3 regions of the Aeribacillus sp. FSL M8-0235 genome follow, and region 3 is predicted to be linked to each of the others. Evidence: riboswitches for the same ligand, from Rfam matches in the RefSeq annotation. Region 3 holds a riboswitch; each other region holds the start of a gene.

Region 1 (10,680 bases), 670 kb from region 3:
AAATAGTTGAGTCGTAAAAGGAGATCCAATTGATCGCTTGAAGGTTAAAAAATGAGGATACATGTTCATATATTGAACATAGTATCCCAACAAATAGTATGTGTTGATTTTTTTATACCCCAAGATATTTATGCTGGATATCAGCATTATTCAGTGATTTCTTTTTTGTAAGAAAATAATATCTGCGGTAACTTCTGTTCCTGCGTTCTTAAATGCGTTATTAGGAAGTCGAATTGCACCTATTAAATCAGCTCTTTGTGCAATATATTTGCGTACTTCTTCATTCTCTTTATCCATTGTACCTTTCGAGGTAATGAGAGCAATAATACCACCAGGACGTACTTTATCTAATGTTTTGGCAAAGAAATCATCATGAATAAGAAAACCATATTTATCATAACGAGAATCAGCTACTTGATATTGACCAAAAGGTACATTACCTATGGCAACATCAAAGAAGTAATCAGGAAAATCAGTATTTTCAAATCCGTCAATAGTAAGCTTTTTGATATAACTGTTTAGCGATCCGACCGGATAAATCATCTAATTCAACACCATAAAAAACACTGTCTGATAAAGTTTCCGGTAAAAGGCCCATGAAATTTCCAATCCCGCAAGAAGGTTCCAAAATATTTCCTTTTTTAAATCCCATATTTTCAAGAGCCTGATACATAGCTTTAATAATAACCGGAGAAGTATAATGCGAGTTTAAAGTAGATTCTCTAGCACTTGCATATTCTGCATCAGTTAACAATTCCTTTAAATCATTATATTCATTTGCCCATGCTTCATTATCTTTATCAAAAGCCGAAGATAGCCCTCCCCATCCAACATAACGCGATAATACTTCTTGTTCTTCAGGAGTGGCTAATCTATTTTCTGCTTCTATCTTCTTCAAAGTCTTAATAGCTTCTATATTCCAATTAAATTTGGTTTTAGGACCTGCAGCACCTAATTCATTATTGGTAATGTGAAAATTTTTAGAAATAGAAACAGCAGTGGCATTTTGTTCCACTGCTGTTTTATTGATTTCTTTTTCCGAAATAGAAAAAGAAGTGGGATTTTCCTCCACTGCTACTGGGAATAAACTCAATTGTTCTTCTTATTTTTCATCTATACGTAAATCATTTCCCGTAAGATGACTTCTTCTGCCATCGCCCGGATATTGTTCACTTCTTGGATCCATTTCATCTGATCTTCGGCTTTGAGTTCCTCTGTCACTCCGTATTGTTCCATCAACTTTTTCGTCATTATTTCCATTCGCTTGTTCGCTTGCTCGTTGATGTCGACTAGATGTTGATGAAGCTGACCTTGAATCGATAGACTCTCGTAGAGTATCATGTTGTTTTCCATCAGATGTTTTCTCCTTAGGCTGCCATACTTTCCTATCGGCTTTTCGTTCATTGTTAACTCCAAGTTGGGAATTAGATATTCCCCCTCTCCCTCTAAGCGATAAGTCCCGCCCTCTTTCTCGAAACTCGATTCCTTCACTACTGGAGTGTATATCCCGTTCTCCACGTAATATTCCTTTTCTCCCAGAGTCACTTTTTTCATTTTCTTCATTACCCCTTTAATATGCCTTTTAGAGGCTTCATTTTCGCTTCTAAGCCGTTCTTTTTCTGTGCTTGTATTATAACTTGCGGCAACATTTTCCCGCAAGTTTTTATTTGTTCTTTCTAGGGACTGTTTTTCAAATTCTTGAATCTTAGTTGAAATGTTGGTGTAATTACTCATGGTTTCAGCAACTAATAGATGATGTATAAAATTTTGTGTAAAGTATTTTGCTAGACCAAAAGAAAAAAGGTAGGGTATCTCTGATTTGACCAACAACACATTCCAGAGAAAGGAGAACCCTACCTATGTCTAAAAGTATATCGAATGTAGACTGGGTCAATCAACTGGAAAGTGCGATTCGCCAATTAGAACTCATCATGCGTGAAGAAATAAAACATTTCCTCGAAATGGAACAGGCTGGAACGTCGAATATGAGAAACGGTTACTATCAACGAAATCTAGATACGCAATATGGCCGGATTGAAGGTCTTTTGGTCCCAAGAGACTGAAACGGGGAATTCAAACGCAGCTGTTTGCCCCTTACCAACGTCATACCGGCTGGCTCGGAGAAGCTGTCATCAAGATGTATCAAAGTGGCATGAGTACGCGGGAGATTGGCAAGTTTATTGAACGAATTTTTGGAATGCTTATTCTCCTGCAACGATCAGTCGTATGACCGATGTCGTGAAGGAATACATCGAGAAATGGCACACTCGTCCTCTACATAAGCGTTATTCCGTCTTATATTTGGATGGGTTGTACGTAAAACTTCGTCGAGATACGGTAGAAAAAGAGGTCATGTATGTGTTGTTAGGTGTAAACGAAGAAGGATATCGGGAAATTCTTGATTTTTTCGTAGGAGGAAAGGAAAGCGCCTATGGATGGCAGGAGATTCTCCAACAACTATATAACAGAGGCGTAAAGGAAGTGCTTCTGGGCGTATTCGATGAACTAACGGGGCTGGAAGAAGCCTTTAAAGCTATTTATCCGAAAGCCGATGTGCAGCGTTGTGTCGTTCACAAAGTCCGTAACACACTCAGTCGTGTACGGAAAAAAGACCAATTCGAAATGGTGGAAGATTTGAAACTCATTTATCGATCTCCGAATAAAAAAATTGCACTGGAGATGTTTCACCAGTTTGAGTCAAAATGGTCGAGCAAGTATCCGAGAGTGCAATCGTGGGGAAATGAGTTGGATGTCCTTCTTACCTTTATGAATGATCCAAGCAGTATCCGACCAATGCCATCGAACGAACGATCAAGGAGATTCGGAAACGTCTAAAGCCGATGAACAGTTTGAGCAGTTTAGAAGCCGCGGAAAAAGTCATGTATTTGACCATCCAAGACTTTAATGAGAAATGGGCAGGGCGAAAGTTGCGAGGATTTTCCGAAACTCATGAAGCCCTCCAGCGAATGTTTGAAGAACGTTATGATTAACCAAATAATGTAAATTGATGATGGGATCTCCCTTTCCACACAGGAGACTGAATATTCAGTCTCCTGTGTGGAAGAAACAGGCCCTCTCTATTCTAAATCCATTTCAGAGATGCCCTATCTATCTTACATTACACAAAATTCTTGACAGTACCATCATTACTTACTTCAATTTCTGGGTGAATGTATTTTGGAAAAATTGTTGTAGATAATACAATGAATCCTTCCGGAATATTTTTCACAAATACAACTAAATAATTATCATCTACTCTAATTATTTTTGTTTTAAGTTTTTTACCACTATCAGTAACATATGCAACAAAGAATAATTTTTAAATTTATAAAGTTGTCCACAGCGATTTCCAATCATTGTGAATTTATCCAGCTGATCTGTTAATTCCCAGCATGGCTGCAATTAAGCAGCTTACTTAATTTTCTTCGTATGTAAACTCTTGTTTAATAACAACAATATGCTATCCATTCGTTCACCAAGTTTTGCTAGGTTGTGCTTTTAAAAGCAACAAACACGAAACGATTTGGACGCAGCGGACTTATTTATATTTTTATGATTAAAAACAGTAATTTAAACTTTGCTTTATGTATATTTCTCTTCCCAACACAAATAATATTTTCTGTAAAAAAATCAAAGGAGGAACAATCATATGGCTCTCATTCCTTACGATCCTTTTTCTGAGATCAACCAATTTAGACGAAACATGAATCGCGTTTTTTCTGAAGGCTTCCCGCATTTTTTTGAAAACTTTGAGACTATGAATACCCCCCGGCTTGATATTCATGAAACTGCTAATGAAGTAATTGTTACGTGTGATTTGCCCGGCCTTGAAAAAAAGGAAGACGTTGACATTCATCTTGATCGCAACGTTCTTACGATCAGTGGCACAATTCAAAGAAGCAAAGAAGTAAAGGAAGAAGAAATGCATAGACGCGAACGGTTTATCGGGCGGTTTCACCGCGCTGTTGCATTGCCGGCAAATGTAAAAGAAGAAGAAGTGAGCGCGACATATAAAAATGGCGTTTTGGAAATCCGTATTCCAAAACAAACCGAAAACAACAAAAAGAAAATTGATATTCAGTTTCATTAATTGTTTCGTGAGGTTGCAAAATTTCAATCAGCCTCACTTTTTTATTGCAATTTTCGCCAAGTACGATTATGATGAATATATAACATCAAAAATCTATATATTGTGTAATCAAAAACAATTAAATACTATATATTGAAAACCTAACGACAAAGGTGCTGTTTTCAGCTTAAAAGGGAATCCGGTGAGAATCCGGAACTGTCCCCGCAACTGTGAGTGCTACGAAATGAATAATCCACTGTACGTTTCGTATGGGAAGGATTCAAAGTAGGATGAAGCACGAGTCAGGAGACCTGCCTTTGTCCGAACGTTTCTAATTCTTCGGGGGTTGGGAAGATGAAACGATGGTTTGAATGGAGTAGTTTCGCCTTGTAAACTGCCTCCCTTTTAATCATCGTTTGATCCGCTCAGCTTCCTGAGCGGTTTTTTATTTTGATAAGGAGGATGTTTGATGAATATTACGAAAGCATTAAATCTATACGAGGTTTTTCAAAATCATTTTAACAGGAGCGATTGGGAGCTTTATCTAAGACAGCTTGAAAAAAAGTTTCCATCCCTTTCCTTTCATGAATACAGCGAGAGAGTGTCGACAACCCTACAATACCAGCAGATTGATGATCTTGAAAAATTTACAAACCTGCTGATTATTGAAGCTTTAGCAAACATTTCGGAAAGTGAGCCGGATTGGACTTTTTTAGCTGCACACGTATTTCTTGAAAAAATTTACTATGAAGCGAGCCAAAACAGAAATTACAACCAACCGGGCTACGGCGATTTTTATTTGTTAATCGAAACATTAACCGATCTTGGAATCTACAGCCCTCTTTTGCTAGAGCATTATTCAAAAGAGGAAATTATGGAGCTGGGAAATGCCATTGATCCTGAGAAGGACAAGCTGTTTACATACATCGGATTAAGGACCCTTTACGACCGGTATTTAGCTAAAGATTTTCATAAACGAACATTTGAGCTTCCACAGGAACGTTTTATGATCATCGCTATGACGTTAATGATCAACGAGCATCCGTCCAAACGTTTGCATCTTGTAAAGGAAGCGTATTGGGCATTGAGCCATTTATATATGACGGTTGCAACACCTACATTGGCTAATGCAGGAAAATCAGTCGGTCAGCTTTCAAGCTGCTTTATTGATACGGTAGACGACAGCCTTCAAGGCATTTATGATTCGAACACTGATATTGCCAATGTTTCTAAAAGCGGCGGAGGCATTGGAGTTTATTTAGGGAAAATCAGAAGCCGCGGAAGCGATATCCGGGGGTTCAAAGGAGTTTCATCAGGTGTCATTCCTTGGATGAAGCAATTAAATAATACGGCAGTGAGCGTCGACCAGCTCGGCCAAAGAAAAGGAGCAATTGCCGTTTATTTGGATGTTTGGCATAAAGATATTTTCGCCTTCCTAGATGCAAAATTAAATAACGGAGACGAACGGCTGCGCACCCATGATTTATTTACAGGTGTATGCATTCCTGACCTATTTATGGAGCAAGTTGAAAAGCGCGGGGACTGGTATTTGTTCGATCCCCACGAAGTTCGCAAAGTCATGGGATTCAGTCTGGAAGATTATTATGATGAAGAAAAAGGTAACGGCAGCTTTCGGGAAAAATATTTTGAGTGCGTGAATCATCCTTCCTTATCTAAAGAAAAAGTGCCTGCGATTGAAATAATGAAACGGATTATGATCAGCCAGCTTGAAACGGGAACGCCTTTTATGTTTTATCGGGATGAAGTGAATCGAAAAAACGCAAACAAGCATGCCGGCATGATTTATTGCAGCAATTTATGCACAGAGATTGCGCAAAATCAAAGTGCTACTACTGTTGAAGAACAATATGTCGAAGATGGAAAAATTGTCATTGTGAAAAAGCCCGGCGATTTCGTCGTCTGCAACCTTTCTTCCATCAACTTGGCACGGGCTGTTCCAGACAACGTTCTGGAACGTTTAATCCCTATTCAAGTGCGGATGCTGGACAACGTTATCGATTTAAATAACATTCCGGTATTACAGGCAAAGCTTACAAATGAAAAATACCGTGCAATCGGTCTTGGAACGTTTGGCATGCATCATTTATTTGCACTAAAGGAAATTACATGGGAAAGCGACGAGGCAGTCCAATTTGTCGACCAACTATATGAAAAAATTGCGTATTTAACCATTCAGTCGAGTATGGAGCTCGCAAAAGAAAAAGGCGCATACCCTCTCTTTAAAGGCTCGGAGTGGGATACAGGGCGATATTTTGAAATCCGCGGTTATACGTCAAAAAAATGGCAGGAATTAAAGGAAAAAGTGCAGACTTTTGGGATTCGCAACAGCTATTTAATGGCGGTCGCACCGAACGCATCGACCTCCATTATAGCCGGAAGCACAGCAAGCATCGATCCAATTTTCCAAAAAGTTTATTCAGAGGAAAAGAAAGACTACAAAATTCCAGTTACCGTTCCCGACTTAAATGCGAAAACGACTTGGTATTATAAATCCGCTTATTTGATCGACCAAACATGGAGCATCAAACAAAATGCAGTGCGCCAGAAACATATTGACCAGTCCATTTCCTTCAACTTTTACGTCCTAAACACGATTAAAGCGAAAGAATTGCTGGAGCTTCATTTGACAGCTTGGAAATCCGGATTAAAAACAACGTATTATGTCCGTTCGACATCAAGCGACATTTATGAATGTGAATCATGTGCAAGTTAAGGAGGAAGTAATATGGAGCAAACATTAACAAAACGAGTTATTATGGATCCTGATGCACCAAACCGTTCAACAGCAATAGTGAACGGAAAATGTTCCAACGTGCTCAATTGGGATGATGTCGCCTACCCGTGGGCATATCCAAAATATAAACGGATGCTCGCAAACTTTTGGACACCTTTTGAAATTAATATGGCTCAAGATGTGAAGCAATTTCCTGAGCTTTCAGAAAGAGAACAGGACGCATTTTTAAAAATTATCGGCCTCTTAGCTTTATTAGACAGCATTCAAACCGATTATGCCGGAAAAGTTGCTGATTATATTACAGACTCGAGCATAAACGCCTTAATGATTTTGCTCGCTCAGCAGGAAGTGATTCATAACCATTCATATTCGTATATTCTTTCAAGCATCGTGCCTAAAAACGTACAGGATGAAGTATTTGAATATTGGCGGAACGAACCGGTTTTAAGGAAGCGAAATGAATTTGTCACCAACGGGTATAAAGCATTTGCAGAAAATCCGAATGTGGAGAATTTGTTAAAATCGATCGTCTTTGATGTCATACTGGAAGGTTTATTTTTCTATTCCGGTTTCGCATTCTTTTATAATTTAGCCAGAAACCAAAAGATGGTAGCCACTAGCACGATGATTAACTACATTAACCGTGATGAACAAATACACGTAGGTTTGTTTGAAAAAATTTTCAAAGCGGTGCTGAAGCAATATCCTGAATATGATACAGATGAACTGAAACAATTCGTTTCGAAAACATTTATGAAAGCAGCCGAGCTGGAAATCGAATGGGCCGGTGTAATTATCGGCAATGACATTGAAGGCCTGCATTTAAAAGATGTGGAGAGCTATATTAAATTTTATGCGAATTTCCGTGCCAATCAGCTGGGATTCGAACGTCCTTTTGAAGGCTATCGGACAAATCCTTTGAAATGGATACGGGCTTACGAAGAAGTGGACTTAGGAAAATCAGACTTCTTTGAACAAAAATCGAGACAATATACAAAAGTCAACACGATTGATAACGGCTTTGATGAGTTGTAAAAATTTACGTTCTCATGATAACGGGCAGCAGAGACTGCCCGTTTTTTTATCTGCTGCCAAACCAAAAGGAATGCTATGAAAGAATTGTTCGATAAGCAACTACTTTCTTTTAAAAGAGCTTATCTTTTTGGGAACCTAAGCATCCCATTTTTCCATGCCATGGTATAATATGTGCGGAGGGGATCTTATGTTAAAATCAACCTTGATCATAATGTCAATTTTGTTAGTAACAATTCATTTCGCTATTCTATATTTTTGGATGTTTGATTGGCAAAAATTAGCTACAAAAACAGGCTTTATAAGTTGGTTTGCCTCGATTCTATTAGGCATCTTTGTATATTTTGCTTTTCAAACTTTCAGCAGATGTGACAAAGCTGCTGTCGTCATCAGAAACATATTGTTATGTTCAACTTTACTGACCATCTTTTTAGCTTGTATTGCGTTCATTATAGAAGCAATTACAAAGGCGATGCCCTAAAAAAAGAAATATAGTTTTCACGATATTGGCTAAAAAGAAATATGTTGTTTCCCACCATTGCGAGGTGAATATAATGATTTATTTATTAGTCGGTTTGGGCGGGATAGCAGGTGCCTGCCTTCGATACAGTGTCGGCCTATGGACTTCCAGTTTTTGGACCGGATCTTTCCCAGCAGCGACACTTTTAGCCAATTTGGCTGGAAGTTTTCTTTTAGGATGGTTGACTGAATATGTATTTAAAATAAAAGGATTTCCTCCCCATTTTGCCGCAGCGATCGGTACTGGCTTAATCGGGTCATTCACTACATTTTCAACTTTTAGTTTTGAGAACATTCAATTGATGATTGCCGATAAATGGGAAACAGCCATTATGTATACATTGTCAAGCTTAATAGGCGGTTATTTATTTGTTTCGTCTGGTTATCATCTTGGCCGAAAAATGCTTTCCCAGCACAACGCACGAACGGCCGATCATGAATAGGAGTGAAGAGTAATGCTTTTCAACTTTATCGTTGTAGGAATCGGAGGTTTTTTAGGAGCTAATGCCCGCTTGATCGTCACCAATTGGATTAAAAAGAAAAGCAATATGAAGTTCCCTGTCGCGACATTTATTATCAATGTCAGCGGATCTTTCCTGCTCGGCCTTTTGATCGGCATGAATATTTCAGAAGCATATCTACTGTTATTTGGAACGGGATGTTTAGGAGCCTTTACCACCTTTTCTACGTTTCAGCTTGAAAATAAACAGCTGTTAACAGAAAAACAAAAAACAGTGTCCATTTGCTATTTTCTTTCAAGCTATGCGTTCGGTCTTTTGTTTGCCTTTCTCGGCTTCCAACTAGGCGCTATATTTTAAAAACTTATTTGAATCATATTGTCATGGTTTGATTTTTTCTTTATAATACAGATTGTCCAGCGGGATGTAGCTCAGCTTGGTAGAGCACCAGCATGGGGTGCTGGGGGTCGCAGGTTCGAATCCTGTCATCCCGACTCTGTAAATCTCCTAAATCATCATTTAAAACCAAAAACGCCGCTTGAGCTTTTTCAAGCGGCTTATATTTTGAATTACGTCTTTTTAATCCCTTTCCTCAGTTTAATTAATTTATATAAGTTAATCACAACCGTTTTGGTTACAGCATATGTTGGAACAGCCAAAATCATCCCCAAAATTCCCGCGATATTTCCTGCAACAAGCAACAAAATAATAATGGTCAACGGATGTGTATCAAGCCTCTTGCCGATAATAAACGGAGAAATCACATTCCCATCAATTTGCTGAACAATTGTCACGACAATAATCGCAAGAAGTGCTTTAAAAGGCGAATCAAGCAAGCCGACAATAACGGCTGGAGCAGCTCCAATAAACGGACCTAAATACGGAATAATATTGGTGATTGCCACAGTTATTCCAAGCAGCAAAGCATATGGCAGATCAATAATTAAGTATCCGATAAACGTAAAGAGCCCGACAAACATGGAAACAAGCATTTGTCCTTGAATATAGGTAGATAAGGTTTCGCCTGTTTCCTTTAAGATAATCATAACTTCATCGCGGAAATCACTCGGAAAAAACTTTACGACTTGGTGCGGCAGCTTATGTCCGTCCTTGATCATATAAAATAAAATGAACGGCACCGTGACAATAATAAGTGTTATATTTGTGATAACGCTGAAAACGGACTGAACGCCATTCGTAATATTATTTGTAATTCTCGATGCATATTGCGTAATGGTGCTCTCAATTTTTTCAATGGAAAAATAATCTTGCGTCAATACCCATTGGAACCAGCTTGTTTGATAGAGGTTTTCAATGATTTCTCTCGTTTTTGTTATATAAAAAGGAATGTTTCGAATTAAATCATTAAACTGCTTAACAATCGTAGGCCCTACCAATCCGATGGCGATCGAAATTCCGCCGATAAACACGATATACAAAATCAAAATAGCCAGAACTCTTGGAATTTTTCGCTTTTCAAGAAAACCAATAATCGGAGCAAACAAAAAGTAAAGAAAACCGGAAATAATTATAGGAAAAAACAAAGTAGTTATAAAGATCACAATGGGCTCAAAAAGAAAAGATATTTTTGTGCTGAAATATAAGATCAAAATGATCAAAAGTATTTCTAACGTCCAAAAATGAAGTTTTGATTTAAACAAAATGCTTGCCTCCCGCATCCAATTTTGCAACATTCGTTCCAATATTTAGAATATCATGTATTTACATATTCTAAGCAATTTTTTTCAATCCTCCTATTGCTTCTAATCCAAATTTTCCGCTCAAATTTAAGGAAAACCTTTTTAAATTTTTATGTTAAGCTTTATAATGTTTGCTCTTCGCAATGT
Region 2 (10,680 bases), 2.3 Mb from region 3:
GAATGTCTTGGCTGTTTATAAAACGTTCTGCTGCCAAATCGACTATGAAGATTTTAAAGTCTTTACTTTCTTTTTCCCCATCTGAATGGCTTTCCGAAGTAAAAACAAAAGAATAGACGCTGTCTGTGACCGGATAGAGGCGAAAAGTCAGAGAAAAATTCGACGGATCTTTAAACAAGCGCCATTTTTGGGATTGAATTTGTTCGTGAAACCGTCTTTTCTCTTCTTTGACGTAAGACTGGATGGATGCATTCAGTTTGCTGCTTTGAAATCTCGGATAGTGTATGGCGGAATGGAATTCTTTTTTATCCTCAATATCTGAAATTAAGTCAACTCCATCATATTGCGATTTTTCTATTTGTTTGCTTCCATTTGCTGGGACAGACTGTACCCTTAATGTTTTGTAATAAAAAGACATTAAAAAAATGAAAATGATCGAAATGAAAACGATGCCGCTTATTTTCCATACAAACGATTTCACTAATGTTCACTGCCTTCTTTAAATAAATGCCGTATGTAAAATGTCAACGAATATAGAGTACTATCAGGATGAAAAGATGTCAAAGCCGTTTTCCATTTTTAATAAATTTTTTTTTAAAATTGGCCTTTATATCCATCCATTTCTACGATCCTTGTGAAATTCGAAATATCATCATAAATATATTGTTTCAGTCCGTTTTCTTGAGCTTGATTCATATACTTGATGATTCTTTATCTTCTTGTCATTTCATTCTTGCTTCGGTTTGGATATGCGCTTCACCAATCTTTTTTGAAAGCTTCGTAAAGAGGTATGGATCTAGTGTAAATGTTAGTTGTCGTTCGAAACCTTTATCTCAACCTGTTTCGTGACGATCTAGCGGTGAATAAAGAAGCCGAGAGAATGCGTAAAATATTTATCAAATATTCAAGATGTTGAATGGTCGAGTTGCTGCTATCAGAGCCGTTGTAATGTTCATTTCATAAATAAATTATTTGTTGCTAAACGAAAGCTTCCCTATTTTTTTCAAGTAAATGATGATTTATTCCATTCTAGAAGTTTCCAACTAATATATTTAGACGCTCTTTCTTTAATATATGGTTCAGTCTGCTGAAAAAATTCACCTGAATTTGCATAATATGGATTACGACTTAGTTTCGTTTGTAATGTCAATCGCCAAAGGAGTGTCATATACTGACTTTCATGTTTTTCTTCCTCCGGCGAACTTATGTAGCAGTTTTGTGGAACATTGCACATTGGGGTGTCGGAAGCCGCATAGCGAATTTTAATAGCTTTTTTTTCTGTATTCTGAAAATAGATCAATTGGGAATAAGCGGTTTTTACTTTGGAACTCCAGCCTACAAAAGGTTTTATGTTCAGCTGGAGAAGGGAGATTATATATGAATTTTTTAATTTTCAGAATTGGTAAGCAAGTTTCTTTACATTTTTTTTCGATTGTGCTTACAATGAAATTATAAACATTTTTTGCAAAGGAGGAGTTAAGATGTACGATGTGATTATTGTTGGTGCCGGTCCTGCGGGGGCAAGTGCTGCGTTGTTTACGGCGAAGGCTGGAAAGAAAACATTAGTTTTAGATCACGATAAATCAATGACGAAAAGGGCATGGATCGAAAACCACTATGGTGTTTTAGAAATTACAGGTCCTGATTTAATCGATATTGGGAAAAAACAGGCGGAAAAGTTTGGAGCAGAAATAAAAAACGAGCAAGTGGAAACAATTGAAACAAAACAGGATGGACACGTCGTCAAAACCGATGGCGGTTCGTATGAAGCGAAGCATGTCATTTTAGCGACAGGAGTATTGACGGATTTAGCCGAGAAAATTGGATTAAAAACAAAAGACGGAACAGAGCCTCGCATCAAAACAATATTCGATGTGGATTCAAATGGAAAAACAAATATTGACGGAATTTGGGCAGCAGGTACAGCTGCTGGCGTAAGTGTACATACAATCATTACCGCAGGTGACGGTGCAAAAGTGGCCATCAATGTCATCAGCGAGCTGAATGGCGAACGGTACGTCGATCATGATATATTGAAAAATTAATTTCAAAAAAGACAGGACATTCATTTGTCTTGTCTTTTTTTATGATTCAAAACTCGAATATAGGTGAAAGTCCAAAATCTGTAAATTGTTGAAACTTTATACCAATAGGAAATTGTTGTGGAAAAATATCTCTTGTGCAGGGAGGTTCTAAAAGAACAAAGTACAGTGTATTCAGCAAAATGTTTCCAAAAGACATATGTAAACGCCGAACCTTTGCTGGAATATTTATGAATAATATGAAAAGATTTTTTAATGAATTCTAGATTAGAAGATGTTAGGGTAATAGAGAGCGAAAAAAAGGAGGTAGGATTTATGAAGAAAATAAAAAAATTCATCTTCTCCTCATTTATTGCTCTTGCTGCCATTGTTTTCACCGGACAAGGAAGTGAGGCAAGCGCTGCCTATTCGGTGAAAGAAGGAGATACACTCTGGAAAATTGGTCTAAAATACGGGGTTTCAGTTCAAAAACTAAAATCCGTTAACAATAAAACAACTGATGAACTATATGTTGGAGAAGAGTTGACTATTCCGCCAACTATCTCAGCAAGTGAAAAAGATTTATTGGCTAGATTAGTAGAAGCAGAAGCAAAAGGAGAACCATACGAAGGAAAAGTTGCGGTTGCCACTGTTGTATTAAATCGCGTAGACAGCCCTTTATATCCTGATACAATTACAGAGGTTATTTATCAAGATCGCCAATTTACTCCTGTAGCAAATGGAGAGATTAACAAGCCTGCAAGTGAGGAATCCAAAAGAGCAGTAAATGAAGCTTTGGCATTCCACGGTTTAGGTCAAGGCTCCCTGTATTTTTATAATCCGAAAAAGACGGACGACCAATGGGTTCGAACTAAAAACACAACAATTGTGATAGGCGATCACGTCTTTGCGAAATAAGGAAGCTGCTGCTTATCAGCAGCTTCCTTATTTTTGTGCGCCCGGCATGGGTGTAATCTATAGGGTGAAAGTCCCGAGCTGCGAAGGCAGAAGTAGCAGTTAGCTTAACGCAAGGGTGTCCGTGGTGACGCGGAATCTGAAGGAAGCGAGCGGCAAACTTCCGGTCTGAGGAACACGAACTTCATATGAGGCTAGGTATCACTGGGTGAGTTTGCAAGACAAAACAAAGCCCTTTCTGCCGAAGGTGATACAGAGTAAATGAAGCAGATGGATGGAAGGAAAGATTACACTCTTACCCGGGGAGGTCTGGCTGGCACGCCAAGTAACCTTGGTAACCTATCTAGTGATAGATAGCTGAACAGTCAGAAGTCAGCAGAGGTCATAGTATTAGTTGGTCTAGAACAACTAAGAAGGACCGAACAATTAAGAGAGAATAGCCCTTGGCATTCAGTGAGTCATGATGAACACAGAAAACGTAGTACCTCACTTGAGGGAGGAAGCGGTGAATCCCGTGGGAGATCTCTTGGAGGGTGGAGTGACCACTGGCATAAAGAGAACAGCTATTCACGGAAGTTATAAAGACTTGCGTCAATTATCTTAATTGAACCGCCGTATACGGAACCGTACGTACGGTGGTGTGAGAGGACGGGAGTTAATCGCTCCCTCCTACTCGATTATTCCAGCACAATCGTTCCTAATGAAAAAAATCGAATCAAGCAAGGACGATGGATTAAAATATTTTTCATCCCGTCATACTTTTTTGCCATGAGATGCATATTTTTAAAAAATTGTCATTGTCAAAAACTATTTGTGTCGTATCAAAACACCTTCCGATGGCAATTCTATAATTGGGAGGTGACATGCGATGGCACAAGACGTTTTATGTGAAGTAAACAACTGCAAATATTGGGCGGATGGAAATAGATGTTCAGCTGATTCCATTTATGTTGTCAGCCATTCGGGGAAAACCGCCAAAGATCAAAAGGAAACGGATTGCAAAACATTTGAACCGGAAACTGTCTAAATAATGGAGAGGGCCGAATTCCATTTCGGCTCTCTTTTATTATTGATAATGATTTTCAATTTTATTCACGTTTATTGGAAAATAGATTAAAAAAATGATCATACATGTTTGTTTAATTCCGCAATCATGGAGGAAAGCTGTTGAACAGCGAATTGAAGGTTGGAACGGTAAATCGATAAAATCATTTCTCCGTAACGATCTCCAGGAACTGCCCACTTTCCATTTAATTCTTTCCAAGTGGTAGCTGATCCGCGCTTCACATAATGAAATCTTGGATCTACAAGCGGCTCATCACTTGGAAGAGGCTTTGTTGTTGCATAAGCAAACAAGTGCTGCAAATGAGCGAGAACTCCTTCTCTCGATGTGGAGAAGCTTGCTCCTCGGACATTCGGGCCTGTCGCTCCAATTCCGGCAAAATTGTTTTGGCTGCGGTCGACAACCCCGGTGAAGCGAAAATAGTTCGTCTCATGAATGGCTTGTGCGTAAGCGATATCACCGCGTATTCCGTATAGTTTGCTTAATTGGATATATAAATCACCCAGTTGAGGTGCATCTGGATTCGTATTTTTTACGAACTGATCCAACAATGTTCCTGATAAAAGCGGTTCTCCTAAAATAGAAATGTCTTCTGTAGCGGATGCTTGCGGCTCTGATGTAGACAGCAAGCTGGCTAGTTGATTTTGCCTTGGCGGATTTGCTCGCTGCTCTTCGGGAGTTAAAATAAAAGCATCTTTATAGCCCAGCTGCACAAGTTTTGCCAGTTGCTCCTTCGCATTTTCCAAATGTTGAAAAGCCCCTGCTTGAACACGGTAAAAACTTGTGCCGTTAACATTAGCAGGTGAAATAAAACTGTCCACGTTTTTTCCCTTCAGTTCCTTTACGCGTTGTTCTGCATTTTTACGCTCTTTGAAGGAACCGGCAATCACTTTGTAAAGCGTGTTGTTTGAAGCAGGAGCCGACGGTTTTGTCGACGGCTTTTTTGTTGTGCTTGTCTTTCTCTTTAAATTAAGGGCTTTTCCTATCCCTTCCGCCACACTGGCGGCAAAATCACTTATAAAAGCAGAAGAGGTTAACAATTTGATATCGTTAGGATTATCGATAAATAATGTTTCCAATAGAACCGCGGGCATTTTCGTTTCTCTCAACACAAAAAAATTGGCGCTTTTTTTTCCGCGGTCCTGTACGTTATATTTTGGCCCGATTACGCTCATAATATGATTATGAATGATGGAACGGTATTGAATCGTTTTATTGGATGCACCGCGGTTGTAAATATAGCTTTCAAATCCTGTTCCGCCCCCTGAATTGACATGGATGGAGCAGAAAAAATCGACATTTAGTCTGTTTGCCAAACTCGTTCTTTCTTCTAAACTGACAGTGCGATCGTTCGTTCGTGTCATCACGACATCTACTTGAAAGTTTTCTAGCAAATGGTCTCTGGCTATTAAGGCAATAGTCAGCGTAAAGTCTTCTTCTTCATAGCTTCTAAATGTTGCACCAGGATCACTTCCACCGTGGCCTGGGTCTAAAAGAACGACTGTCACTTATGGATCCTCCTTCGTTCCTAAAATCAATTACCCATCCATTAAAATTTTATTCATTTTTACGGTAATCGGTTCAAATCAACACGGTTGAATTGAAAACCTTATAAAAAGTCCAATATAAAACTTGACATAGCATTTTCACATTTTTTCTACCAGAACGGATTTGAATGATGTATAATTACATTCGTCGACAATTTCATTCAAAAGCAAACAGGTGCGGATACTTTTGTCCGCTTAAAAGGGAAGTTTGGTGAAAATCCAACGCGGTCCCGCCACTGTGAATGGGAGCAACCTGAAAATGCCACTGTGTCTACGGGAAGGTTCAGGGAGCGATGACCATGAGCCAGGAGACCTGCCTGTTTGAACACGCCTAAAAACCCTACGAGGATAGGGAGGTGTTTGAAAACAGAACAAAGCGATATGCTTGTTTTCAGACATCTTCTTATCAAAAAAAGAAGATGTTTTTTTATTGGAGGAGGAAAATGATGAAAAAACTATCTGCACTATTTTTAGCCTTATTACTTCTATTTGGAATTGCGGCTGGATGCGGCCAACAAAATACATCAGAGCCGTCTGAAAACAAAAGCAATCAAAAGACGGAAGAGACGGCTTCACAATTTCCGGTGAAGGTCAAGGACGGTTTAGGAAATGAGGTGACGGTAAACGAAAAACCGGAGCGGATTGTTTCGCTAATTCCAAGCAATACTGAAATTGCCTATGCTTTAGGGTTGGGTGAACAAATTGTCGGTGTAAGTGATAATGACAACTATCCGGAAGATGTTCAAAACAAAGAAAAGGTTGGCGGGATGGAATTTAATGTTGAAAAAATTATTTCTTTAAAACCGGATCTTGTTTTAGCGCATGCTTCCAGCGCCCATAACTCGCAGGAAGGGCTGAAGCAGCTGAAAGATGCGGGAATAAATGTTTTTGTAGTCGAAGATGCCCAATCATTTGATAAAGTGTATGACTCCATCCAGACAATCGGCAAAATTACAGGGACAAGTGACAAAGCCGAAGATATTGTGGCTGAGATGAAAACGAAACTGGCGGATATTCAAGAAAAAGGAAAAACGATTCCGGATGATCAAAAAGTGTCTGTTTTTGTCGAAGTGAATCCCGCACCACAAATCTATACGACTGGAAAAGGAACGTTTATGGATGAAATGCTAACGATCATTGGAGCAAAAAATGCAGCGGGCGATCAAGAAGGCTGGCCGCAAATGACGGAAGAAGCCGTTGTAAAACTGAACCCAGACGTCATTGTGACGACATACGGCTATTACGTCGATAAAGCTGTTGACCAGGTGTTGGCACGCAAAGGATGGGAAAATGTATCAGCGGTGAAAAATAAACGGGTTTACGATGTGCATTCCGACTTGGTGAGCCGCCCAGGCCCAAGATTGGTTGAAGGAGTAGAAGAACTTGCGAAAGCAATTTATCCGGATGTCTACAAAAAATAAACATGTGGTCGCCTATACGGCGACCGCTTGTTTTCTTATTTTTTCCGTCTTTTTAGGAATTTCTATCGGAACGTTTCACATCACGTTTAAGGATATTTTCCAAATAATTTTCAATCAACTGTTTCATACTGGTTTGGCGCCGGACATTGATGAAAGCATGAAAAGCATTGTGCTTGATATTCGACTTCCTCGTGTCGTTTTAGCCGGACTTGTCGGAGCCTCGCTTGCAATGGCGGGGGCTTGTTATCAAGGGCTTTTGCAAAACCCTTTGGCAGATCCTTATACGCTCGGTGTTTCATCAGGTTCTTCTTTAGGTGCTGTACTTGTTCTTTTTTTCGGCATTCAAATTCCTTTTTTCGGCTCATTCACTTTGCCGGTTGTCAGCATTTTTACGGGTTTTTTAACGATTTTGGCTGTGATTTTGTTCGCCAATTTCATTGAAAAAACGATGAGGATTGAAACGATTGTGCTGACCGGAATTATTTTAAGTTCCTTTTTAAGTGCTTTCATTTCATTAATGATTGCCCTGACAGGCGAAGAATTGCGACAAATTGTCAACTGGTTGTTAGGAAGCGTTGCGATGCGCGGCTGGGGATACGTATTGATGCTTTTGCCGTTTTTTTTAATCGGGTCCATTTTGATTTTTGTAAACGGAACAGAATTAAACGCTCTGTCCTTTGGCGAAGAAAAGGCGAAGCAGCTTGGGGTCCATGTAAAAAGGAGAAAGCTGTTTATTTTAGCATCATCCTCTTGTTTAGCCGGTGCGGCCGTTGCCATCAGCGGAACGATTGGGTTTGTCGGTCTTGTCATCCCGCATGTAAACAGGCTGCTTTGGGGAAGTGATTATCGCCATCTTCTCCCTCTGTCCGCCATTTTTGGCGCCGCTTTTTTAATTTTGGCGGATCTCGTTTCAAGAACGATCGTGTCGCCGACAGAACTTCCGATCGGTGTGATCACGGCTTTAATCGGCGCTCCCAGCTTTGCCTTTATTTTAATGAAACAAAGAATGGAAAGAAGAGGGTAACATGCTGCAAGTCAAGAACATTTCGGGAGGCTATCAAGAGCGAAAGATTATCGAAAACCTTTCCTTCTCAGTAAAAAAAGGGGAAATATTTGGCATTTTGGGGCCAAACGGGAGTGGAAAGACGACACTATTAAAAATGATCAGCGGGATTCTTCCGGTTAAAAGCGGCACGATCGAGCTTGCCGGCAAACCTCTTTCTGCTTATTCTCCGAAAAAATTGGCGCAAAACATCGCTTCATTGCCGCAAATCCCAACGCAAATGTTTGATTATACCGTTTGGGAGACAGTGGCGCTCGGCCGTTATCCTTTTCAAACGGGTTTCTTCAAGCGGTTGACGGGAGAAGATGAACAAATCATCCAAAAGACCATGGAGCAGACGAATATTTCCCACTTAAAAAATAAAGCGATCAATGAATTAAGCGGCGGGGAAAAACAGAGGGTTTTTTTAGCGCAGGCTCTTGCACAAAACCCCGTTTTGCTTTTATTAGATGAACCCACGAACCATCTTGATATTTCCCATCAAAAAATCATGCTTGATCAGTTGAAAAATTGGACACAATCAAATGGATTAACGGTTGTCTCAATTTTTCATGATTTGAATTTAGCAAGCCTTTATTGTGACAAACTGCTGTTATTAAAAGATGGAAAAGCGGTTGCCGTTGATAATCCATCTGTCGTGATGAACGAAAAAACGATTGAACAGGTGTATGGTGTTTCGATTGTCAAACAATCACATCCGGAGCTTGCCCGCCCGCAAATGCTGCTTATACCCGAACAGAAACAGGAAGAAACATATAAAGTGACAAAAAGGGACATTGTTCAGACGAAGGAACTCATCTATTTAAAAGCAGCATCGCCGCTCAAAACCCTTTCATCTGCCATTATTGGCGGAGGATTTGGCTGGCACAGCACTTTTGTCAACCGTCATGTCGATAAAAGCTACAATTGTCAAGACAGCCGTTCGGAAATGGCCGATTTTCTGCAGAAAAACGGGTTTGATCAACATGCAACAGTCGCCATGATGACCGCGGCTTGTTTGGAAGATGGGGTAGTCAGCGAGCTTGAAGCAGAAGGAGTCTCCGTTGTCATTGTTGTGACAGCAGGACTTTCCAATGCAGTGGATGCAGCAAATAGTATAAAACGGAATGGCATAGCTTCAGGGACGATCAATACATGGATTTTGATAAACGGACGGTTATCTGATCAAGCATTTATTGAAAGTGTGATGACGGCAACAGAAGCCAAAACGAAGGCGCTGGCTGATGAAAAAGTGTTGGATCCTGTCTCCAATACGATTGCAACAGGTACTTCCACAGACAGCATATTGGTGGCTGCCACGCAAAAGGGCATTTTTCATCAGCACGCTGGCACGATCACAACACTTGGAAGATTGGTCGGCAGGGGGGTATATGAGAGTACAATTCAAGCGATTCAGCTAAATAAAAAAAGAAGGGGAAGGACATGACAGAACATGTAATTGCGATCATGCTGGCGTTTGTAATCGATCAAGTCATCGGGGATCCGAAAAATGCCCCCCATCCCGTCCGCTTGTTTGGCTGGTCTATTGCGTTTTGCGAACGGCGCCTCAACAAAGGGCGCTTTAAGAAAGAAAAAGGTATGGCGATGATCATGCTGGTCGGTTTATTTTTTATGCTGGCCGCTTTTTCAATTGTGTCATTTTTCTCTAGGCTTCACCCAGCAGCGGGCATTTTTGCGGAAGCGGTGATCATTTCTTTTATGATAGCGGAAAAAAGTTTGCGGGAAGCAGCTTTGGCAGTTTATGAACCGCTTTGCCAAAAAAATCTCGTTTCGGCAAGAGAAAAGCTGTCATGGATTGTCGGCCGCGATACGGCAGATTTGCCAGAATCGGAAATCGTTCGGGGAACGGTGGAAACGGTAGCGGAAAATACGAGCGATGGCATTACCGCACCGCTTTTTTGGGCGCTGTTCGGCGGAGCTCCTTTTGCGGTTTTGTACAGGGTCGTCAATACTGCGGATTCGATGGTAGGCTATCAAAACGAGAAGTTCGCTGAATTCGGGTTTGCTTCCGCCAAGCTGGACGATTTGTTGAATTACCTTCCGAGCCGTCTGACAGCTTTCATCATGGTACTTGTCAATCATCCGGCAAAAGGGATTCAAAAGCGGGAATGCTTTTCCATTCTGAAAAGGGATGCGCGCAAACACCCCAGCCCCAACAGCGGATTTCTTGAAAGCGCCATGGCTGCTTTGCTGGGTGTATCATTAGGGGGAATCAACCGTTATCAAGGGAAAATTTCTAATCGCCCTAAATTGGGAGACGGGGTTTATTCGCTAGAAGCAAAACATATTCCGGAGGCCATTGATATTATGAAGAAAACAGACAGGTTTTTCTTGCTATTTTTCATGATCGGAGGTGTATGCTTCGATGCTGCCATCACATGGAGCCAATCCATCTTATCTTTATAAATCATTGAACATCCGGATGCCGGAAAACATCATCGATTTCAGCGTCAACATCAATCCTTTCGGCCCGCCTGAATGCATCCGCAAAAATTGGCATCGCTTTTTTTCATTTGTTTCCGATTATCCAGACCCTGATATAAGGGAATTGCGAGCGGTAATTGCCGGAAAGGAAAATGTTTCGCCTGAAAATATATTAATTGGAAACGGTGCCGCAGAACTTATTTTTATCATTGCAGCCGCCTTGCTG
Region 3 (10,680 bases):
CAAAAGGCGCTCTTCCGGTTACAACCGTTACATTCTGCACGCCAAAAGCTTCAGCAGAACGAAGAACAGCCGCTTGATTATGGCCGTCATCCACCGCTTCCAACAATATGGATACGTAACGAGTCCGTTCCTTCAATACCTCATATAAACGATTCAGCCTTTCCGGCACAATCATATCAAGAATTTGGCGATCCTCATCATTTACAATCTTCTCTTTCAGCAATAATTCCACAATATTATTTTCTTTATTAACATTCACATCCCTTTACCTCCTTGAAAGCACGTGCGGGCAAGAAGATCGAACGTTCTCATTTATTATACGTCTTCTCCAAAAAAAATCTACCTCCTATAGCTGGACACGTTATAGATCAGGTTAAATATAAACAGTTTATCCACATTATCTTTGTACTGTTTCGTTCGTACTCATTGGGCAAAAACAACAAAGTATACAAAGAAGCTTTGCGGAAATTCTCTTCTTTTAAAAAACAAATGTTTATATATCAACGGATATTCACAGGAAATCCCCCTACTATAAACAGCTTTTACACATATTTTATCCACATATCCACATTAGCTATCCACATTTCGTATTGGCACATTTGTTCCCTACTACATATATGATTAAATAATTCACATTTGTTGATAAACTTATCCACTTACGCACAGTTTACAAACAGAAAACACTCAATTGCTTGTTTTGAACAAAAAAATCCCGAAAAGTGGTCTCGTAACCCTTTTTCGGGACGCTTATGTTAATAGTGATGTTGATGGCCCAAGGACATAACCCATATAGACCCTGCAACAATGACAATTGCGATATAGATCCCGTAATAAATCATTGTTGCCTGCCAAGAACCGCTTTCTCCTTCTTTCATATGCATGAACAGCAAAAGCTGAATAAACGCTTGGCAAAATGCTAAAACGACAATTAATGTAATAATCGTATTTGTCGGCAGATCGGTTGAAAATGCAATCCACACCGCCAATAACGTCAATATTATGGACAACAAAAACCCGAAGACATGCTTCCAAGGAAATCCTTTTTCGTTTTGTGCCAAGTTAACTCACCATCCCTGTCAAATAGACGAGTGTGAAGAGGAAAATCCAAACGACATCAAGGAAATGCCAATATAGACTTGAAATAAACACTTTTCTTGCCGTATCCGCGTTAAGACCTCTTTTCAGCACCTGCAAAATGATAATCAAAATCCAAAATATCCCGATCGTGACATGAAGCCCGTGCGTTCCAACAAGAGTGAAGAAGGATGAAAGGAACGCGCTTGTTTGCATTGTTGCACCTTCATGAACAGCATACAAAATAAACTCTTCTATTTCAAAGTACAAAAAACCGATTCCCAACAATATCGTAACAATCAGCCAGCCGATCATACCGGCTTGCTTGCCTCTTCGCATTTCATAAACGGCAAGACCGCAAGTGAAGCTGCTTGTAAGCAGAAGAAAAGTTTCAATCAAAACTGTTTTCAACTCATACAATTCCTCGGGACCTGGTCCGCCCGCTGTTCTGGAGACGAGCACAAGATACGTAGCAAAGAGGGTGGCAAACAGGGCAAGCTCTGCCCCGAGAAAAATCCAAAAACCTAAAATATTTAATTGATTTTGTTTCGTTGAATACTCAAGTGGAAGATTCGATTGTTTTGGAGCAATTTCCGACATGTTACTCCCTCCCTGCTTCCGTCTGTTTAATTTCTTCGACCGGCACATAGTATCCATCATCATATTCAAAAGAGCGCAAAATCATGCAGATGATAACGCCGATCAATCCGATGATCGCAACCGGCATCCATTCGAAAACTAAACCGAATCCGGCTATAAAGAAGAAGATCGACATGATGAAAGGCCGCCCCGAATTTGATGGCATATGGATTGGTTTATATTCCGGCTTCTCTTCTTCTTTTCCTTCTTTCCGTTCCTTCTTCATCATCCACCAAGCGTCAAGACCTTTTACCTGCGGTGTTACGGCAAAGTTGTAATGCGGTGCAGGCGACGGAATAGACCATTCCAGCGTTCGGCCATCCCAAGGATCTCCCGTGAGGTCACGCTCGCCTTTAAAGTACGTGTACACAACATTAATACACAGGAAGATAAAGCCGATTCCCATCATAACTGCGCCAATAGTCGAAATGACGTTTAATTCCGTCCAGCCGGCATCTGCCGGATATGTGTAAATTCTTCTTGGCATGCCCATAAATCCTAAAACATATTGCGGCAAGAAACATACATTAAAGCCAAGGACGAAAAACCAGAACGTAATTTTGCCGAGCTTTTCATTTAAAATGACGCCAAACATTTTCGGATACCAATAATGAAGCGCTGCAAAGACAGCAAAGACCGTACCGCAAATTAACGTATTATGGAAATGGGCCACAAGGAAATACGTATTATGATATTGGTAATCGGCCGCAGCCATCGAAAGCATCACACCTGTAACCCCGCCGATGACGAAAGTTGGAATAAACGCCAAAGACCATAGCATCGCAGATGTGAATTTGATTCGACCTTTATATAAAGTGAAGAGCCAGTTAAAGATTTTTACCCCTGTCGGTATGGCTATCGCCATCGTCGATACAGAGAAAAATGCATTAACCGGGGCTCCTGAACCCATTGTGAAAAAGTGGTGCACCCAAACGAGCATACTTAATACAGAAATCGCCACCATGGACCAAACCATGGCTGTATAACCGAAAAGACGTTTTCTTGCAAACGTTGAGACAACTTCTGAAAAAACCCCAAAAGCTGGCAAAATGGCAATATACACTTCCGGGTGCCCCCAAATCCAGAACAGGTTCGCCCAATGCATTGGCACTCCATCGCCTGAAAGCGTAAAAAAGTGAGTGCCAAATATTCTGTCCAATGTCATTAATGCTAAAGCAACCGTCAATACCGGAAAAGCGAAAACAACCAATATAGACGTAATAAGTGTTGCCCATGTAAACATCGGCATGCGCATTAAAGTCATTCCAGGAGCTCTCATTTTTAGAATCGTTACAATGAAATTAATACCGGAAATTAATGAACCGATCCCTGAAATTTGCAATCCTAATAAATAATAATTTTGGCCCGGCCCCGGGCTGAGTTCATTTCCGGCAAGAGGCATGTATGCCGTCCACCCTGCATCCGGTGAGCCGCCGATCACAAATGAAATGTTGAACAGCAAGGCGCCAAAGAAAAACGTCCAGAAGCTGAGTGCATTCAAATACGGGAACGCCACATCTCTAGCTCCAATTTGGAGAGGAACTGCAATGTTCATGATCCCGAATATGAACGGCATTGCCATAAATAAAATCATAATGGTTCCATGTGTAGTGAAAATTTCATTATAATGCTGTGAATCTAAAAACGTATTATTTGGCACTGTCAATTGGGCGCGCATTAAAAGTGCGTCTACGCCCCCTCGGAATAGCATTAATACGGCGGAAATAATATACATAATCCCTATTTTTTTATGGTCAACAGTCGTTAGCCACTCTTTCCACAGCCATTTCCATTTTTTAAAATAGGTTAATACAAAAACAATACCAATAATTGTTAATACAATGGCTGCATCCGCCATATATATAAGGGGTTCGCCGGTAACGAAAAATTCATCCCATTTCACAGCACGTTCCTCCTTCCTTCCGATTAATGTCCTTCGTGCTGATGGCTTTCATGTTCACGATTATCATGATGATCAGATTCAACTTCCTCCAATTTTATGGTACCGTGCTTTTCTTTTGCAGGGATATTGTCTAAATGCTCACCTGGTTTCGCAAAATCAACCCACGCCAAATGTGTTCCAGAAAAAGTCAATTTATCTTTTAAAACTCCGACTTGGATGATTTCGTTAAATTGTTTTTTCGTCAGCAATGGAGCTGATGCTTGTGTTTCTTTCACCCATTTATAAAAATCTTCTTTTTCCATTGCGTTCACATCAAATGTTTGATGGGCAAATCCTTCTCCTGTAAAGTTTGAATTCCGCCCTTTAAACGTCCCGACATGATCAGCCTGCAAATAAAGAGTCATTCCCATTCCAGCCATATTATATTTTTGTCCGCCCAACTCTGGAATCCATAAAGCGCTCATCCCGCCGACAGCTGTCAATTTAAATTCAACTGGAACATCTTTTGGAATGTTGACATAATTGACTGTTTCAATATTTTCCTCTGGATAGCTGAAAATCCATTTCCAATCGGCTGCTGTCGCATGAATGACAATTGGTTCAACTCCTCTAGATTCCTTCGGCGGTTTTTCAAGCTCAAAAGTCGCCTTAACCGTTGGTATCGCCAATGCAATGACAATCAACACAGGAATAGCTGTCCAAATGATTTCCAGAAGTGTATTTCCGTGCTGGTCAGGAGGCTCATAATCAAGATTTTCCGGTCTCTCCCTGTATTTCCATAAAATAACTGCAAATAGCACAAAGATGACAACAATAATAAACAGCATAAACCAAATTGACCAAAGGATTAAATCCTTTTGAACCTCTGCAACAGGTCCTTTCGGATTTAATAAAACAAAGCGTTCACTGCAACCTGTCAACAAAAAAAGCAATGACAGTGGTAAAACCTTCATAAACAAGTTCAACCATTTTTGTTGTTGTGCCGGCATTTTCAATCCCTCTCAAATCAGAAATGTTTTAAATTTTCATAAAAAACCGACTTAATCGATTCAAAAAATAATTGAGTTGTAAATGAACTTTATCACATTTTTATCGAAATAAACTTTAATTCAAAAAACAGTCAAGAAACGATAAATTTTTTGTAAAATTTTTGCCATGAATCTGACACAATATAGAGAAATTCCGTTTTTTCAGGGAATCTTCTCTATATTTTCCAAATAAAAGCTGATGGGAATGTATTTTCGAGGGATGTACATGAAGAAGCTGAAAAATGACGTTTTCATCTGTTTTCTTGAACCGATGTATCATTCTAAATTTGCCAAGTGAGGAAATAAGCAAAATGAGTTAGCAGCCGAGTCAGGGGAAAAATAAACAAATTCATGCTGAAAGGAAGAGTTCGGATAAATGACTTACATACAATTTTCTGTTCAAAAATAAAGCTCCTATCTTCATAAAATCGAGATAGGAGCTGAAGCTTTAGTTTAAATTCAATCCTTTTTTCTGAACAAATTGCTTCATGTACATTCTTGTCGGATTCGAAAGCATGCGAGCCATTTGACCAGTCCAAGTATCTTTGCGAATCCCGTTTGTTCGCTGATCATAATAATTGGATACTATTTCATTATATTGTTCAAGCTCGCGCACATATGCTTCTTGATCTTGCTTATATTCTTCCTCATGATAAATATGCTCAAAAGGTATTCTTGGTTTTTTCGCCGTTTCTTTTGCAGGGTAGCCGACAGTTAATGCAAAAAGAGGGATGACCTTGTTTGGAATTTTCAACAGCTTCGATACTTCTTCTAAATTATTGCGGATGCCTCCGATGTAGCAAATGCCGAGTCCCATTGACTCAGCCGCTAACGCAGCATTTTGAGCGGCCAGTGCAGCATCAATGAGAGCTACCATAAATTTTTCAGTGCTCCTCAATGAATCTTCTACATTTTTGCCTTCCATTTCACCAATGACTTCATGACGGTGCAAATCAGCGCAAAAAATAAATAAATGTCCGCTCTTCTCTACGTAAGCTTGGTTTCCTGCCAGTTCAGCGAGCTTTTTTTTCGTTTGTATATTTTTCACCCCGATAATGGAATAGGCTTGCATGTAACTTGAAGTTGAAGCGGCTTGGGCGCATTCGACAATTAATCGGATTTGCTCATCTGTCAAAGGCCGATCCTCAAAATGACGAACGGAACGGTGATTTAAAATGGTTTTGATAATGTCGTTCAACATAATCATCCTTTCTATAATCCCACTTATTTTTTGAAAAATCACACTTCTTCCAATCCAAGTATTAACATGAAAATGCTGCTCGTTCAAATGATTCGTATTGAAAAATACGTTTTTTATAGCTCCTTTTTCAGTGAAGGCTCCAAGCACCTAATTTTACCATCGTATCTCAAACTATTCACTGCAACGATCCTGTATTGTAAACAACAAAATTTTTCGAATTTACGTTATTAGAAAAATTAAATTTTAAAAACGACCCTCTAAACATTTCACAATTTGTATGTGAATTCCTGCTTCTGTCCATTGATTTCCCAAAATAGGGCAGCACTTTTCTGAACCTAAAAAATAGGGATTGAAAAAACAAAAAAAATCATCTATTCTGATAATTATAGTTTCATATAGTGTTCCAAGCAGCAGGTGCGTCATATTTCATCAGCAATATGCGCTTAAAAGGGAAGATTGGTGAAATTCCAACACGGTCGCGCCACTGTGATGGGGAGCTTTCGGCCAACATCCACTGTTTCAATTTTGAAATGGGAAGGAGGATCGAAAGCGATGATCCTAAGTCAGGAGACCTGCCTGTTGTATGCACTGCCACCTACGCGTCATAGGGAGGAGTGATGAAGCCATGTTGAGATTTAAGCCCTACATGTATCTCAACACGAGTTAGAGTCCACAATTCCCTCTTTTACGCGTAAAAAGAGGGTTTTTTTTATTATGTGTTGAGATACAAATCAAATGGGGGTGTCAATATTGACATTAATTAGTTCAAATCTTGGCTATCCAAGAATTGGTGAAAGAAGAGAATGGAAAAGAGCGCTGGAATCATTTTGGAACGGAAACATTTCAGAAAGCAGCTTGGAGGAAACATTAAAAGATATACGTCTTCTCAATCTGAAAAAACAGAAGGAAAAAGGAATAGACCTGATTCCTGTCGGAGATTTTTCATTATATGACCATGTCCTCGATACTGCATTTATGTTTGGGTATATTCCTTCTAGATTCCAGCATATGGAGCCGACTTCATTAAAAACATATTTTGCAATGGCTAGAGGCTCTGATGAAGCAGAAGCAATGGAAATGACCAAATGGTTCAACACAAACTACCATTATATTGTTCCGGAGCTTGAAAATAAAACGCCGGCGTTAGTAAAGAACCGTCTGCTTGAACTTTTTCAGGAAGCGAAAAACGAGCTGAATATTGAAGCAAAACCGGTTTTGCTAGGTCCAATTACTTTTTTAAAGCTGGCAAAACAATACGATCAACACGATTTTCATAAACATTTGTCTGCTTTAATTCCTGTTTACGTCCAATTGTTGACGGAACTTGCTCAGGCCGGTGCGAAATGGGTGCAAATTGATGAGCCGATTCTTGTACAGGAGCTGGATGATTCATCGATTCCTTTGTTTAAAGAGGTATACGATGCTTTCCACAAAGCGCTTCCTTCGTTAAATATTATTTTGCAAACATACTTTGAAAGTATAACCCATTATCAAGAAATTGTGTCTCTTCCTGTCGCTGCAATTGGCCTGGACTTTGTACATGATCATGGCGTCAATCTGTCGAACATCAAAACGTTCGGCTTTCCGAAAGACAAAATTCTCGCAGCTGGTTTGATCGACGGCCGCAACATTTGGAAAGCATCCTTAGTATCAAAAGCTAAGGAAATCGATGATCTTGCACAATATGTAGATATTGATAGATTGATCATTCAGCCTTCATGCAGCTTGCTTCATGTACCTGTTACAGTTCAAAACGAACAGAGCTTGCCGTCCATATTGAAAAATGCTCTTTCCTTTGCTGATGAAAAATTGGATGAAGTAAATGAACTCGCTCAATATGCAAAAGGGAAAAGAACGATCGATGATTTAAAACAACATGACCGCTCTTATACGGATTTTATCCATTCTTCCTTTCGGACAAATGAGAAGGTTCAAGAGGCTACCAAAAATATCGGAGCATATCCAACGAAACGCTTGGATTATACCGAACGGCAAAAACTGCATAAAAAAAGATGGAATCTGCCGATTTTACCAACTACTACGATCGGAAGCTTTCCGCAGACGAAAGAAATCCGGCAAATCCGCTTAAAATGGCGGAAAGGCGAATATACAAACAAGCAGTATGAATCGGTCATCAATAATGAAATAAAAAAATGGATTGACATTCAAGAGCAGCTCGGTTTAGACGTATTCGTCCATGGGGAATTTGAACGGACCGATATGGTCGAATTTTTCGGGGAAAAATTAAATGGAATTGCTGTTACGAATAACGGCTGGGTGCAATCATACGGGTCACGATGCGTGAGACCGCCGATTATTTACGGAGATGTAGCATTTGATCAGCCGATGACCGTAAAAGAAAGCGTATATGCACAATCATTGACAAGCAAGCCTGTTAAAGGGATGCTGACAGGACCTGTCACGATCCTAAACTGGTCATTTGTGCGCAATGACATCGACCGTATAAGCGTTCTTCGCCAGCTCGCCCTTGCCATTCGCGAAGAAGTGCTAGCTTTAGAGAAAAATGGAATAGGCATGATTCAAGTTGATGAGCCTGCATTACGTGAAGGATTGCCTCTGAAACAATCAAAACAAAAAGAATATATCGAAGGAGCTGCTGAAGCCTTCAAGCTCGCCACCAGCTCTGTTCGCCCGGAAACACAAATCCATACTCATATGTGCTATTCGCAATTTGAAGATATCATGGAGGCAATTGATGACCTTGATGCGGATGTCATTTCAATTGAATCTTCCCGAAGCCATGGAGAGCTTGTTCATGCTTTTGAAACGTATCAATATAAAAGAGAGATTGGCTTAGGCGTATATGACATTCACAGCCCGCGAATTCCATCCGTTGAAGAAATGGCAAAAAATATCGACCGCGCCTTAGCAGTGCTTGACGTGCGCCAGTTTTGGGTTAACCCTGACTGCGGCCTAAAAACAAGATCAGTGGATGAAACGATTAGTGCTTTAAAAGTCATGGTCGAAGCTGCGAAAACCTATCGAGAAAAAATAACTGCTGCACAAATTTAAGAAAAGTGTAGGCCGATTCTCTCAGCAGTCAAATCCCGATAAAACCGGCAGAAATGTCAGTCTCTATACTTTCATTTAAAAAAGGAGCCTTGCCGCTCCTTTTTTACGTTTATAAAAGAACTCCCCTTTCGCCGACTTTCAAAAGCCGAACCTATATGTAAATATTTTATATCCACAAAATCTTATTGAAAAAAATGTTTCACATCGTTGCTTTCTTCAGTTGAGCTGCACTTTCCTTAACATCATCCGCTAGACAAATGGCAGAAATGACGGAGATGCCGTCTGCTCCGCTAGCGATCACCTGACCGGCGTTGGCGATGTTGATCCCGCCAATTCCGACAATAGGGATGTCGATCCCTTGTTTGCGCATGCTTTCAATCAATTTTGGACCTTGTGGCTTTTTTGCATCCTCTTTCGTGTTTGTAGAAAAGATTGGCCCCACACCGATATAATCAGCGCCTTGGACAACCGCCTTTTGCGCCTCTTCAATTGTATGTGCAGAAACGCCTAAAATTTTGTCACCGATTTTTTTCCGGACAAGATCAGCCGGTTCATCCTCTTGCCCGATATGAACGCCGTCTGCATCTAGTTCAATAGCCAGATCAACGTCATCGTTGACAATAAACGGAATGTGATGTTTTTGGCAAATAGCCTGCAGCTCTTTTCCGAGCCGCCATTTTTCTTCGCCTGTTAAAGCCCTCGCACCTTTTTCACGGTATTGAAAAAGCGTAATTCCGCCCGCAATCGCCTCTTCAAGGACATCAGCAGGCTTCCTTTTGCAGTTTACACTGCCCATAATAAAATACACCTTTAGCAGCTCCCGCATTTTATTTGCCGACACTCGCGCCATGTTTATCACCTTTGCTTTATTTTTTTATAAAAGACCCTTTTTTCAGCAACTCGTCTCCTGTCACCTTTGCCAGCTGGTTCAATAATTCGATTTGAAAGCTTCCAGGACCTTTTTCTTCCGTTAAATCAAATGCGATTTCTGCAGCGACCCCATAAGTGACGAGGCTGGCTACTGAAGCAGCAAGAAAGTCCTTTTCAACGGCTGAAAAAGCACCGATAATGGAGGTCAATAAACAGCCTGTTCCGGTAACTTTTGTTAAAATTGGATGGCCGTTTTGAATCAAATACGTTGTCTTCCCATCCGTTGCCACGTCTTCTTTTCCGGTAATGACTGCAACTGTATTCAGCTCTTCGGCCGCTTTTTTGGCCAGCGAAACAGGATCAGCAGCTGAATCCGCCGCATCCACCCCTTTCATTGCAAGCTTTTCACCTATCACATTGGCAATCTCAGGTGCATTCCCGCGAATAACTGAGATGCGAACCTCCTTTAATATTTCCCGAACAGCTTCCGTCCGGTAAGGGGTGGCGCCCGCACCGACAGGATCTAAAATGACTGGAACCCCGTGTTCATTCGCTGATTTTCCTGCAATAATCATTGCTTCGATTACTTCAGGAGATAATGTGCCAATATTTAAAACGAGCGCGCCGGATATTTTCGCCATATCCGCAACCTCTTCCTTTGCATACGCCATAACCGGAGAAGCGCCGATCGCCAGCAAACCGTTTGCTGTAAAGTTGGTGACGACGACATTCGTAATGTTGTGGACGAGAGGATTTTGGGCGCGAACCTTTTCTAGCGCCAAAATCAATTGTTCTTTATTCATTTTCTCACTCCTTCTAGAAAGCTAAAGCATCTTGTCCAAGCTGCAAAGCGCATCATGTATTGGAAATTATTCCAACAACTTCCGTAATTCCCCAACAAATTTGAACGATAAGACAGAAGAATTTGTATT

The links. A riboswitch is a leader RNA that binds a small molecule or an ion and turns the genes downstream of it on or off. The one in region 3 is predicted to bind cobalamin.
Region 1: another riboswitch for cobalamin. It lies ahead of NSQ71_RS14575 (ribonucleoside-diphosphate reductase subunit alpha); the one in region 3 lies ahead of metE (5-methyltetrahydropteroyltriglutamate--homocysteine S-methyltransferase).
Region 2: another riboswitch for cobalamin. It lies ahead of NSQ71_RS06760 (ABC transporter substrate-binding protein); the one in region 3 lies ahead of metE (5-methyltetrahydropteroyltriglutamate--homocysteine S-methyltransferase).

The regions. Positions count from the first base shown of each region.
Region 1 covers NZ_JBBOBW010000001.1:2,975,968-2,986,647, forward strand. The annotation lists gene NSQ71_RS14550 (N-6 DNA methylase) at 151-543, opposite strand; gene NSQ71_RS14555 (SAM-dependent methyltransferase) at 491-1,093, opposite strand; gene NSQ71_RS14560 (TnpV protein) at 1,114-1,827, opposite strand; partial or broken gene NSQ71_RS14565 (IS256 family transposase) at 1,860-2,990, shown strand; gene NSQ71_RS14570 (Hsp20/alpha crystallin family protein) at 3,650-4,090, shown strand; cobalamin riboswitch at 4,224-4,402, shown strand; gene NSQ71_RS14575 (ribonucleoside-diphosphate reductase subunit alpha) at 4,539-6,803, shown strand; gene NSQ71_RS14580 (ribonucleotide-diphosphate reductase subunit beta) at 6,816-7,859, shown strand; gene NSQ71_RS14585 (hypothetical protein) at 8,047-8,337, shown strand; gene crcB (fluoride efflux transporter CrcB) at 8,411-8,818, shown strand; gene crcB (fluoride efflux transporter CrcB) at 8,831-9,193, shown strand; tRNA gene NSQ71_RS14600 (tRNA-Pro) at 9,254-9,327, shown strand; gene NSQ71_RS14605 (AI-2E family transporter) at 9,403-10,494, opposite strand; gene ytvI (sporulation integral membrane protein YtvI) at 10,636-10,680, opposite strand, start outside.
Region 2 covers NZ_JBBOBW010000001.1:1,380,732-1,391,411, forward strand. The annotation lists gene NSQ71_RS06735 (polysaccharide deacetylase family protein) at 1-481, opposite strand, end outside; gene NSQ71_RS06740 (FAD-dependent oxidoreductase) at 1,482-2,045, shown strand; gene NSQ71_RS06745 (cell wall hydrolase) at 2,358-2,939, shown strand; gene NSQ71_RS06750 (DUF1540 domain-containing protein) at 3,805-3,963, shown strand; gene NSQ71_RS06755 (N-acetylmuramoyl-L-alanine amidase) at 4,062-5,507, opposite strand; cobalamin riboswitch at 5,703-5,881, shown strand; gene NSQ71_RS06760 (ABC transporter substrate-binding protein) at 5,993-6,967, shown strand; gene NSQ71_RS06765 (FecCD family ABC transporter permease) at 6,930-7,991, shown strand; gene NSQ71_RS06770 (adenosylcobinamide amidohydrolase) at 7,993-9,456, shown strand; gene cbiB (adenosylcobinamide-phosphate synthase CbiB) at 9,453-10,436, shown strand; gene cobD (threonine-phosphate decarboxylase CobD) at 10,396-10,680, shown strand, end outside.
Region 3 covers NZ_JBBOBW010000001.1:3,649,333-3,660,012, forward strand. The annotation lists gene NSQ71_RS17735 (TrmH family RNA methyltransferase) at 1-259, opposite strand, end outside; gene qoxD (cytochrome aa3 quinol oxidase subunit IV) at 753-1,058, opposite strand; gene qoxC (cytochrome aa3 quinol oxidase subunit III) at 1,060-1,674, opposite strand; gene qoxB (cytochrome aa3 quinol oxidase subunit I) at 1,676-3,616, opposite strand; gene qoxA (cytochrome aa3 quinol oxidase subunit II) at 3,640-4,605, opposite strand; gene nfsA (oxygen-insensitive NADPH nitroreductase) at 5,093-5,842, opposite strand; cobalamin riboswitch at 6,241-6,439, shown strand; gene metE (5-methyltetrahydropteroyltriglutamate--homocysteine S-methyltransferase) at 6,581-8,878, shown strand; gene thiE (thiamine phosphate synthase) at 9,078-9,728, opposite strand; gene thiM (hydroxyethylthiazole kinase) at 9,745-10,551, opposite strand.